2 linked regions of the Acidaminococcus fermentans DSM 20731 genome follow. Each later gene encodes a partner of the first gene's protein in a complex. Links are inferred from orthologs where the notes say so. Each region holds a gene or a part of one and is shown in the gene's direction. Other genes may lie near its edges.

Region 1 (4,454 bases):
AACGGAACAAAGGGGTGGAGAATGTGGCCCTGGTGGGCATCCGCACCCGGGGTGTGCCGCTGGCCAACCGGCTGGGGAAGGAAATCGAATCCATCGAAGGGGTGAAACTGCCGGTGGGCTCCCTGGACATCACCCTGTACCGGGACGACCTGTCCACCCTGGGCTACAACCCGGTGATCAGTGAAACGGACATCGATTTCGACCTGAACAGAAAAACCGTGATCCTGGTGGACGACGTGCTCTTTACCGGCCGGACCATCCGCAGCGCCCTGGATGCCCTGATCGACATGGGGCGGCCCAAAGCCATCCAGCTGGCGGTGATGGTAGACCGGGGCCACAAGGAACTGCCCATCCGGGCGGATTATGTGGGGAAGAACGTGCCCACCAGCAACAGTGAGACCGTGGATGTGGCCCTGGAGGAAATCGACGGCCACGATGAAGTGGCCCTGTCCGACATCCAGGGATAAGAAGGGACTGCCGTGCGTTTAAAAAGTTTCTCAGCCCATGGGTTCAAGTCCTTTGCGGATAAAGTGAATATCGACTTTGAGCCGGGGATCACGGCCATTGTGGGCCCCAACGGCAGCGGCAAAAGCAACATCTCCGATGCCATCCGCTGGGTGCTGGGGGAACAGAGCGTGAAATACCTCCGGGGCACCAAAATGGAAGATGTGATCTTCGCCGGCAGCAGCGGCCGACGGCCTATGGGCATGGCGGAAGTGGATCTGGTGTTCGACAACACGGATCACAGCCTTCCGGTGGATTTCGACGAGGTCTCTCTCCAGCGCCGGGTGTTCCGGAGCGGGGACAGCGAATACATCATCAACGGGAAGAACTGCCGGCTGAAGGATGTGGTGGCCCTGTTTGCGGATACCGGTCTGGGCCGGGGATCCCTTTCCATCATCGGCCAGAACAAGATCGACGAGATCCTCAACAGCCGTCCGGAAGACCGGCGGTCCATCTTCGAAGAGGCGGCGGGCATTGCCAAATACCGGCTGCGGAAGAAGGAAGCCCTGCGGAAACTGGATGACACCGCCGCCAACCTGCTGCGAATCCAGGATATCCAGAGCGAAATCGAAAACCAGCTGGTGCCCCTGGAAGCGGCGGCGGAAAAGGCCCGGCAGTACGGGGAAATCAGTGGCCGGCTCCGGCAGGTGAAGGTGACCCGGCTGCTGACCCAGCTGGGAGCCCTGGAAGGGGAAAAGACCCGGCTGAAGGAAAAGATCCGGTCCCTGGAAGGACAGCTGAAGGAACTGGCGGATCTGTCCGGAAAACTCACCGGCCAGGAAGAAGAACTGGAACAGAAGCTCCAGAATCAGGAAGACGCCTACAGCGCCTGCCAGGAAAAGATCATGGCCCGGGAAAAGGAAGCCGCCGGCTACCGGAGCCAGAAAGCAGTCCAGGAAGAACGGATCCAGCAGAGCCGGAACCGGATGGACCAGCTGGCCAAAGCCCGTACCGGCCTGGAGGAGGAACTGGCCCGGAGCCAGGAAAATCTGCGTCTGGTCACCGAGGAATACGACCGGCTGGAAGAAAACCAGTACCGGTCCCGGAACCTGCTGGAAAAGGCCGCCGCAGAAAAGGAAACCCTCACGGGCCTGGTGAAAGCCGGGGAAGAAAAACTCCAGGCCTATCAGGAGCAGGCTTTCGACAGCATGCGGACCCTGGTGATGACCCGGAACAAACTGGCGGGGATCCGCCAGGAACAGGAACGGCTCCACCGGCAGCAGGAACAGCTGAAGGAAAAGGTCCGGGAAGCGGAAGAAGGCCTGGAAGGTGTCACAGGGGCCCTCCAGGAGGAAAAAGACCGGCTGGAGACCCTGGAAGACCGGAAAAACCAGTTGGAAGAACAGGCCCTCCAACTGAACCGGGACCTGGAACAGAGCGTCCGGGCCTACCGGGAAAAGGAAGCCGGCCTGAATCAGAACCGGCGGACCCTGAACCAGAAAAAAGCCCGTCTCCAGGTGCTTTCCGCCATGGAACGGGAACATGAAGGGTTCAGCAAAGGGGTCCGGACCGTACTGAATGCCCGGGCAGCTTTCCGGCCGAAGATCTGCGGGGTGGTGGCAGAACTGTTTTCCGTGGAGGATGCCTATGTAACCGCCCTGGAAACGGCCCTGGGCGGTGCCCTCCAGAACATCATCACCCAGGATGCCCGGGCGGCCCAGGATGCCATCGCCTATCTGAAAAAAGTCCAGGGGGGACGGGCCACCTTCCTGCCCCTGGATACCCTCCGTCCCCGGGCCCTGGGAACCCGGGAAAAGGCGGCCCTGTCCTGCCCGGGGATCATCGGCATCGCCGGGGATCTGGTCCGGTGCGAAGAGGCCGTCCGGCCGGCGGTCCGGTTCCTCCTGGGCCAGGTGCTGGTGGCGGACAATCTGGACCATGCCATGGCGGCGGCCCGGAAAGCAGATATGCGGGTGCGGATCGTCACCCTGGAAGGGGATGTGGTCTACGCCGGCGGGTCCCTCAGCGGGGGCCAGAAACAGCAGGGGAAAAGCTTCCTGTCCCGGAAGCAGGAAATCCGCCATCTGACGGAAGAGACCCAGGCCCTGGAAAAGGCCGGGGAGACGCTCCGGCAGGAACTGGAAGACCTGGCGGAAAAAGGTCGGCGGGTGAAGGAAAAACGCCAGCAGGGAGTGGAAGCCCTCCAGAAAATCGAAGTGGAAAAGGCCGGGGCAGTGGCCCGGGTCCAGCAGGAAGAAACCCAGAAAAAACGCCAGCAGGAAAATCTGGAACTGCTGCTGGGGGAAAAGCGCCAGGGGGCGGAAAATTTCCTGGCCCTCCAGGCCCAGGCCAAAGAACTGGCTCCCCAGGTGGAAGCCATGGAAAATGCCGATGTGGAAGGGAAAAAAGCGGCCCAGGCCCTCAGTGACGGGCTGGTGGAACAGCGGACCCTGCTGGAAGGGGCCACCCGCCGGCACCAGGATGCCCTGATCGCCGTCAATGCGGGCCAGAGCCAGCTGGAAGCCCTGAACGCCCGGATCCAGTCTATCGACCAGCTGGGAGAAAAGACCCAGCAGGAAATCACCCGGGGAGAAGAAGAGACCCGGCAGCTGGAAACAACCATTGCCGGCTGTGAAAAGAACCGGGCCGCCCTGGAAAAGAAAATCGCCGGGCTGGAAGCGGAACTGGCCGGCAGCGACAGTGCCCGGCAGCAGTTCCTGGACGCCCGGGAAGCCCTGCTGGCACAGCGGCAGCAGCTGACCCAGCAGGGAGTGATCCTCCAGGGCCAGGAAGCCAGTATCCGGCAGAAACTCCACAACTGCGAAATGGACCAGGTGAAAAAGGCCGCAGAGGCCCAGCACAGCCGGCAGCAGCTCCAGGAAGCCTACGGGCTCACCGAGGAAACCGCCCGGCAGGAAGCCCTGGAAGGGGATCTGCCGGAAGGGGAACTGAAAAAACGGGAAGCCCAGGCCGCCCGGGAACTGGAAGAACTGGGACCGGTGAACCAGGCCGCCCAGGAAGAATACCAGGCAGCCCGGGAACGGTACGATTTTCTGAAGAAACAGTACCAGGACATGGTCCAGGCCCGGGAACAGCTGGAAACGGTGATCAGCGGCATCAACAGCGACATGACCCGCCGGTTCCGGGAAGCTTTTAAGCAGATCAACGGGTATTTCAGCGACTGTTATGAGAAGCTGTTCGGCGGGGGCCGGGCTCAGCTGCGGATCCAGGATGAGAAGAACCTGCTGGAATCGGGCATCGAGATCGAGGCCCAGCCGCCGGGGAAAAAGATGCGGAATTTGTCCCTGTTTTCCGGGGGAGAGCGGGCCCTGACGGTGATCGCCCTGCTGTTCGCCCTGCTGACCTATCAGCCGGCGCCCTTTGTGATCCTGGACGAAATCGATGCACCCCTGGATGAAACCAACATCGACCGATTTGCCCAATTCCTGAAAGCCTACGGACAGCAGACCCAATTCATCGTGATCACCCACCGGAAAGGGACCATGGAAGCCGCGGATGTGCTCCACGGGGTCACCATGGAAGAATCCGGGGTATCCCGGGTGCTGTCTGTGAAATTATCGGAGGTAGCCGAATCATGAGTTTTATGGAACAACTGAAAGACGGGCTCAGCAAGACCCGGAAAAACTTCACCGAACGGATGGAGGACCTGGTGGGAGCCAGCGTGGACCTGGACGAGGACTTCATGGATGAGATGGAGATGATCCTGGTGGCCGGGGACGTGGGGATCAAGACCACGGAAAAGATCATGGCCGCCCTGCGGAAGGCTGCTGCCACCCGGCAGATTAAATCGCCGGCGGAGGCCCTGCCCTTCCTGAAAAGCTACATTGCCGACCTGCTGAAGACCACCGGACCCCGGATGCGCTTCAAGGGCCATCCCTCCATCGTCCTGGTGGTGGGTGTGAACGGGGTGGGGAAGACCACCACCATCGGCAAACTGAGCAATTATTACCGGCTCATGGGGTACAAGGTGATGATGTGCGCCGCGGACA
Region 2 (3,138 bases), 290 kb from region 1 along the record:
CATTTTCGGCAACGGTGTCCGTCTGGGTACCCTGATCCTGGGCAAATTCAAGAAGGAATTCGTGGACAGCGACCTGCTGCTCAGCGAATATGCCGCCACTGTCATCGGTATGCAGCTGCTCCATGACAAGGCCATGCACATCGAAGAAGCCAGCCGGAAGAAGGCCATGGTCCAGATCGCCTTCTCCAACCTGAGCTACAGCGAACTGGAAGCCATCTCCGAAATCCTCAAGGCGCTGCCCGGGGACGAAGGACTGCTGGTGGCCAGCAAGATCGCCGACCAGGCCGGCATCACCCGGAGCGTCATCGTCAACGCCCTGCGGAAATTCGAAAGTGCCGGGGTACTGGAAACCGAATCCCTGGGGATGAAGGGGACCTATGTGCGGATCCTCAACGAATACCTCCGGGACGGGCTGAAGGAACACAAGAAATAAGAAGGAATTTTAGGGAAAGGGTCAGGCTGCAGGGGCAGTTTGACCCTTTTTCTCCTTTATGGTAGTATGATAGGGATATGGGGCTGCTGCTCTGGCAGCGGCCCCGTCAGCGGTCAGCTGTCAACGGTCAGCGGCCGAAGGAGGCCGGCCCAGCCGGCTTTGATAGAAGAAAACCTATGGAAAGGAAATTTTCCCTATGCTCAATCTGGATGCGTCTCTGGTCTACCGGATCCCGGCGCTGCTGTTTACCATCACCGTCCATGAATATGCCCACGGGGCCATGTCCGCCAGCCTGGGGGACCCCACTCCGGAAGGGGACGGACGGCTTACCATGAATCCCCTGGCCCATCTGGATCTGATCGGGTCCCTGATGCTGATCCTGGTGGGGTTCGGCTGGGCCAGGCCGGTGCGGGTGGATCCCCGGTACTATGCCAATCCCCGGAAGGGAATGCTGCAGGTGGCTTTCGCCGGTCCGGCCAGCAACCTGCTGGTCACCTTCCTGGCCATGTTCCTCCAGCTGTTCCTGCCCCGGTATTTCAACGCCGGCCGGGGAGTGCTGCTGTTCTTGAACTGGCTTATGCTTTATAATGTATGGTTTGCCTTTTTCAATCTGCTGCCCATTCCGCCCATGGATGGGTACAATGTGCTGCGGACCTGGCTGCCCCTGGACAAGAGCCTGGCCTATGAACGGCTGGTGGGGCCCTACAGCAATCTGCTGCTGATCGTCCTGTGTTTCACCGGCATCGTCAGTGTGGTGGTGTCGCCCCTGTCCACCCTGTTTCTCCAGCTGTGCCGGGGGATCCTGGCACTGTTCCTGTTCTGACCGGGAAGAAGGCAGCCTGTGTATCAAGTGAAACTGGCGGATTTCGAAGGGCCTCTGGACCTTCTGATCCATCTCATCGAAAAAGACAAGATCGACATCTACGATATTCCCATCGTTTCCGTGACGGAGCAGTATGTGGCCTATCTCAATGCCATGCAGGAATACAATCTGGATGTGGCCAGCGAATTCCTGCTGATGGCGGCCATGCTGCTCCAGATCAAATCCCGGATGCTGCTGCCCAAGCCCCCGGCGGAGGAAGGGGAAGAAGAGGCGGATCCCCGGCAGATGCTGGTGGACATGCTGGTGGAATACCGGAAGACCAAAAAGCTGGCCCAGGCCCTGCGGGAATGTCTCCAGCGGGCCAGTCTCCATACGGCCCGGTCTCCGGAACCCCAGGGCAGGGTGCTCCAAAAGGTGAAACGGTACGGGCTGGGGGATCTGCTCCGGGCCCTGGCGGGCCTTCTGCCCCGGCAGGAAGAGGGGGATACGGTGATCCCCCGACAGGAATTCCCCATCCAGGACCGGATGGAGGCCATCCGGGACGCCCTGCACAGCCGGAAGGGAAACCTGGACTTCCGGCAGCTGCTCCAGGACCGGAAAAACCACAGCGAGGTAATCGCCACCTTCCTGGCGGTGCTGGAACTGCTGCGGCTGAAGGAAATCGAACTGATCCAGGAGGAGCCCTTCGGACCCATGGTCCTGGAGCCCCGGAAGGAGGCAACCCATGAAACTCACCAAGACCGCTGAAATGGAAGCCCTGCTGTTTGCCAGCGGGGATCCCCTGACCCTGGAGCGGGCGGCAGGGGCCCTGTTCATCACCCAGGATGAGGCGGCCCGTCTTCTGGAAGAGCTCCAGCAGCAGTACCGGCAGGCGGACCGGGGCATCCAGCTGCGGAAAGTGGCCGGAGGCTGGCAGCTGGTGACCAAGAAGGAGGCCGCCGGGCTGGTCCGCCGGCTCCAGGAAAAACAGGAAGTGAAATTGTCCAACGCGGCCATGGAGACCCTGGCCATCGTGGCCTTCAAACAGCCGGTGACCAAAAGTGAAATGGAGGCCATCCGGGGGGTGAAAGTGGACGGGGTGCTCAGTACCCTGGTGGAACTGGACCTGGTGGGGGAAGTGGGCCGGAAGGAAGTGATCGGCCGCCCCATCCTGTACGGGACTACGGAAGAATTTTTGCGGGTGTTCGGACTGGATTCCCTGGAAGACCTGCCCCAGCTGCCGGATGAGGTGCTGGAAGGCCGCTTGGAAGGACCGGAACCCTTATTTGACTGACGGAAAGGAATTGCAGAACCAATGGAACAGACCAAGGAACGGCTGCAGAAAGTCATGGCAGCGGCCGGTGTGGCATCACGCCGGGAATGTGAAAAGATCATCCTGGCAGGACGGGTCCAGGTGAACGGGAAACCGGTGACCGAACTGGGCACCCGGGTGGGGAAGGCGGACCGGATCACCGTGGACGGGAAAGCCCTCCACCGGAAAAGCGCCCGGCACACCTATCTGCTGTACAAGCCCGGGGGGGTGGTGACCACCATGAAGGATCCCCAGGGCCGGCGGACAGTAGCGGACCTGATGGCCGGGCTCCATCAGCGGCTGTACCCGGTGGGGCGGCTGGATTACCTGACCGAAGGGCTGCTGCTGATGACCAACGACGGGGAACTGGCCCAGCATCTGACCCATCCCAGCCACCATGTAGACAAGACCTATGAAGTGGAAGTCCACGGCCGGGTGCCGGAAGAAAAACTGGATGTGCTGCGGCTGGGGGTGCCCCTGGAAGATGGGCTCACGGCGCCGGCGGTGGTCTATGTGAAGAAGTGGGATCCGGAAAAGAACCTGACCCGGTTCACGGTGACCATCCATGAGGGAAGGAACCGGCAGGTCCGG

What was found.
Region 2: the proteins of smc (region 1) and ACFER_RS06350 are in contact, whole or in part, in a crystal structure (PDB 3ZGX), measured with the Bacillus subtilis proteins. The link is inferred for Acidaminococcus fermentans DSM 20731 from one-to-one orthologs.

The regions. Positions count from the first base shown.
Region 1 is NC_013740.1:1,662,972-1,667,425, reverse strand. Bases 99-4,243 are described here. They hold smc (chromosome segregation protein SMC), read left to right. Parts: upstream 99-479; coding sequence 480-4,043; downstream 4,044-4,243. Other genes in these bases: ftsY (signal recognition particle-docking protein FtsY), read left to right, coding at 4,040-4,243; pyrR (bifunctional pyr operon transcriptional regulator/uracil phosphoribosyltransferase PyrR), read left to right, coding at 99-467. In the rest of the region: more of pyrR, read left to right, coding at 1-98; more of ftsY, read left to right, coding at 4,244-4,454. UniProt on the Bacillus subtilis protein: Required for chromosome condensation and partitioning.
Region 2 is NC_013740.1:1,373,395-1,376,532, reverse strand. The notes cover bases 310-3,138. They hold ACFER_RS06350 (segregation and condensation protein A), read left to right. Parts: upstream 310-1,274; coding sequence 1,275-2,003; downstream 2,004-3,138. Other genes in these bases: ACFER_RS06340 (pseudouridine synthase), read left to right, coding at 2,551-3,138; scpB (SMC-Scp complex subunit ScpB), read left to right, coding at 1,981-2,529; ACFER_RS06355 (site-2 protease family protein), read left to right, coding at 630-1,256; codY (GTP-sensing pleiotropic transcriptional regulator CodY), read left to right, coding at 310-433. In the rest of the region: more of codY, read left to right, coding at 1-309. UniProt on the Bacillus subtilis protein: Participates in chromosomal partition during cell division. May act via the formation of a condensin-like complex containing Smc and ScpB that pull DNA away from mid-cell into both cell halves.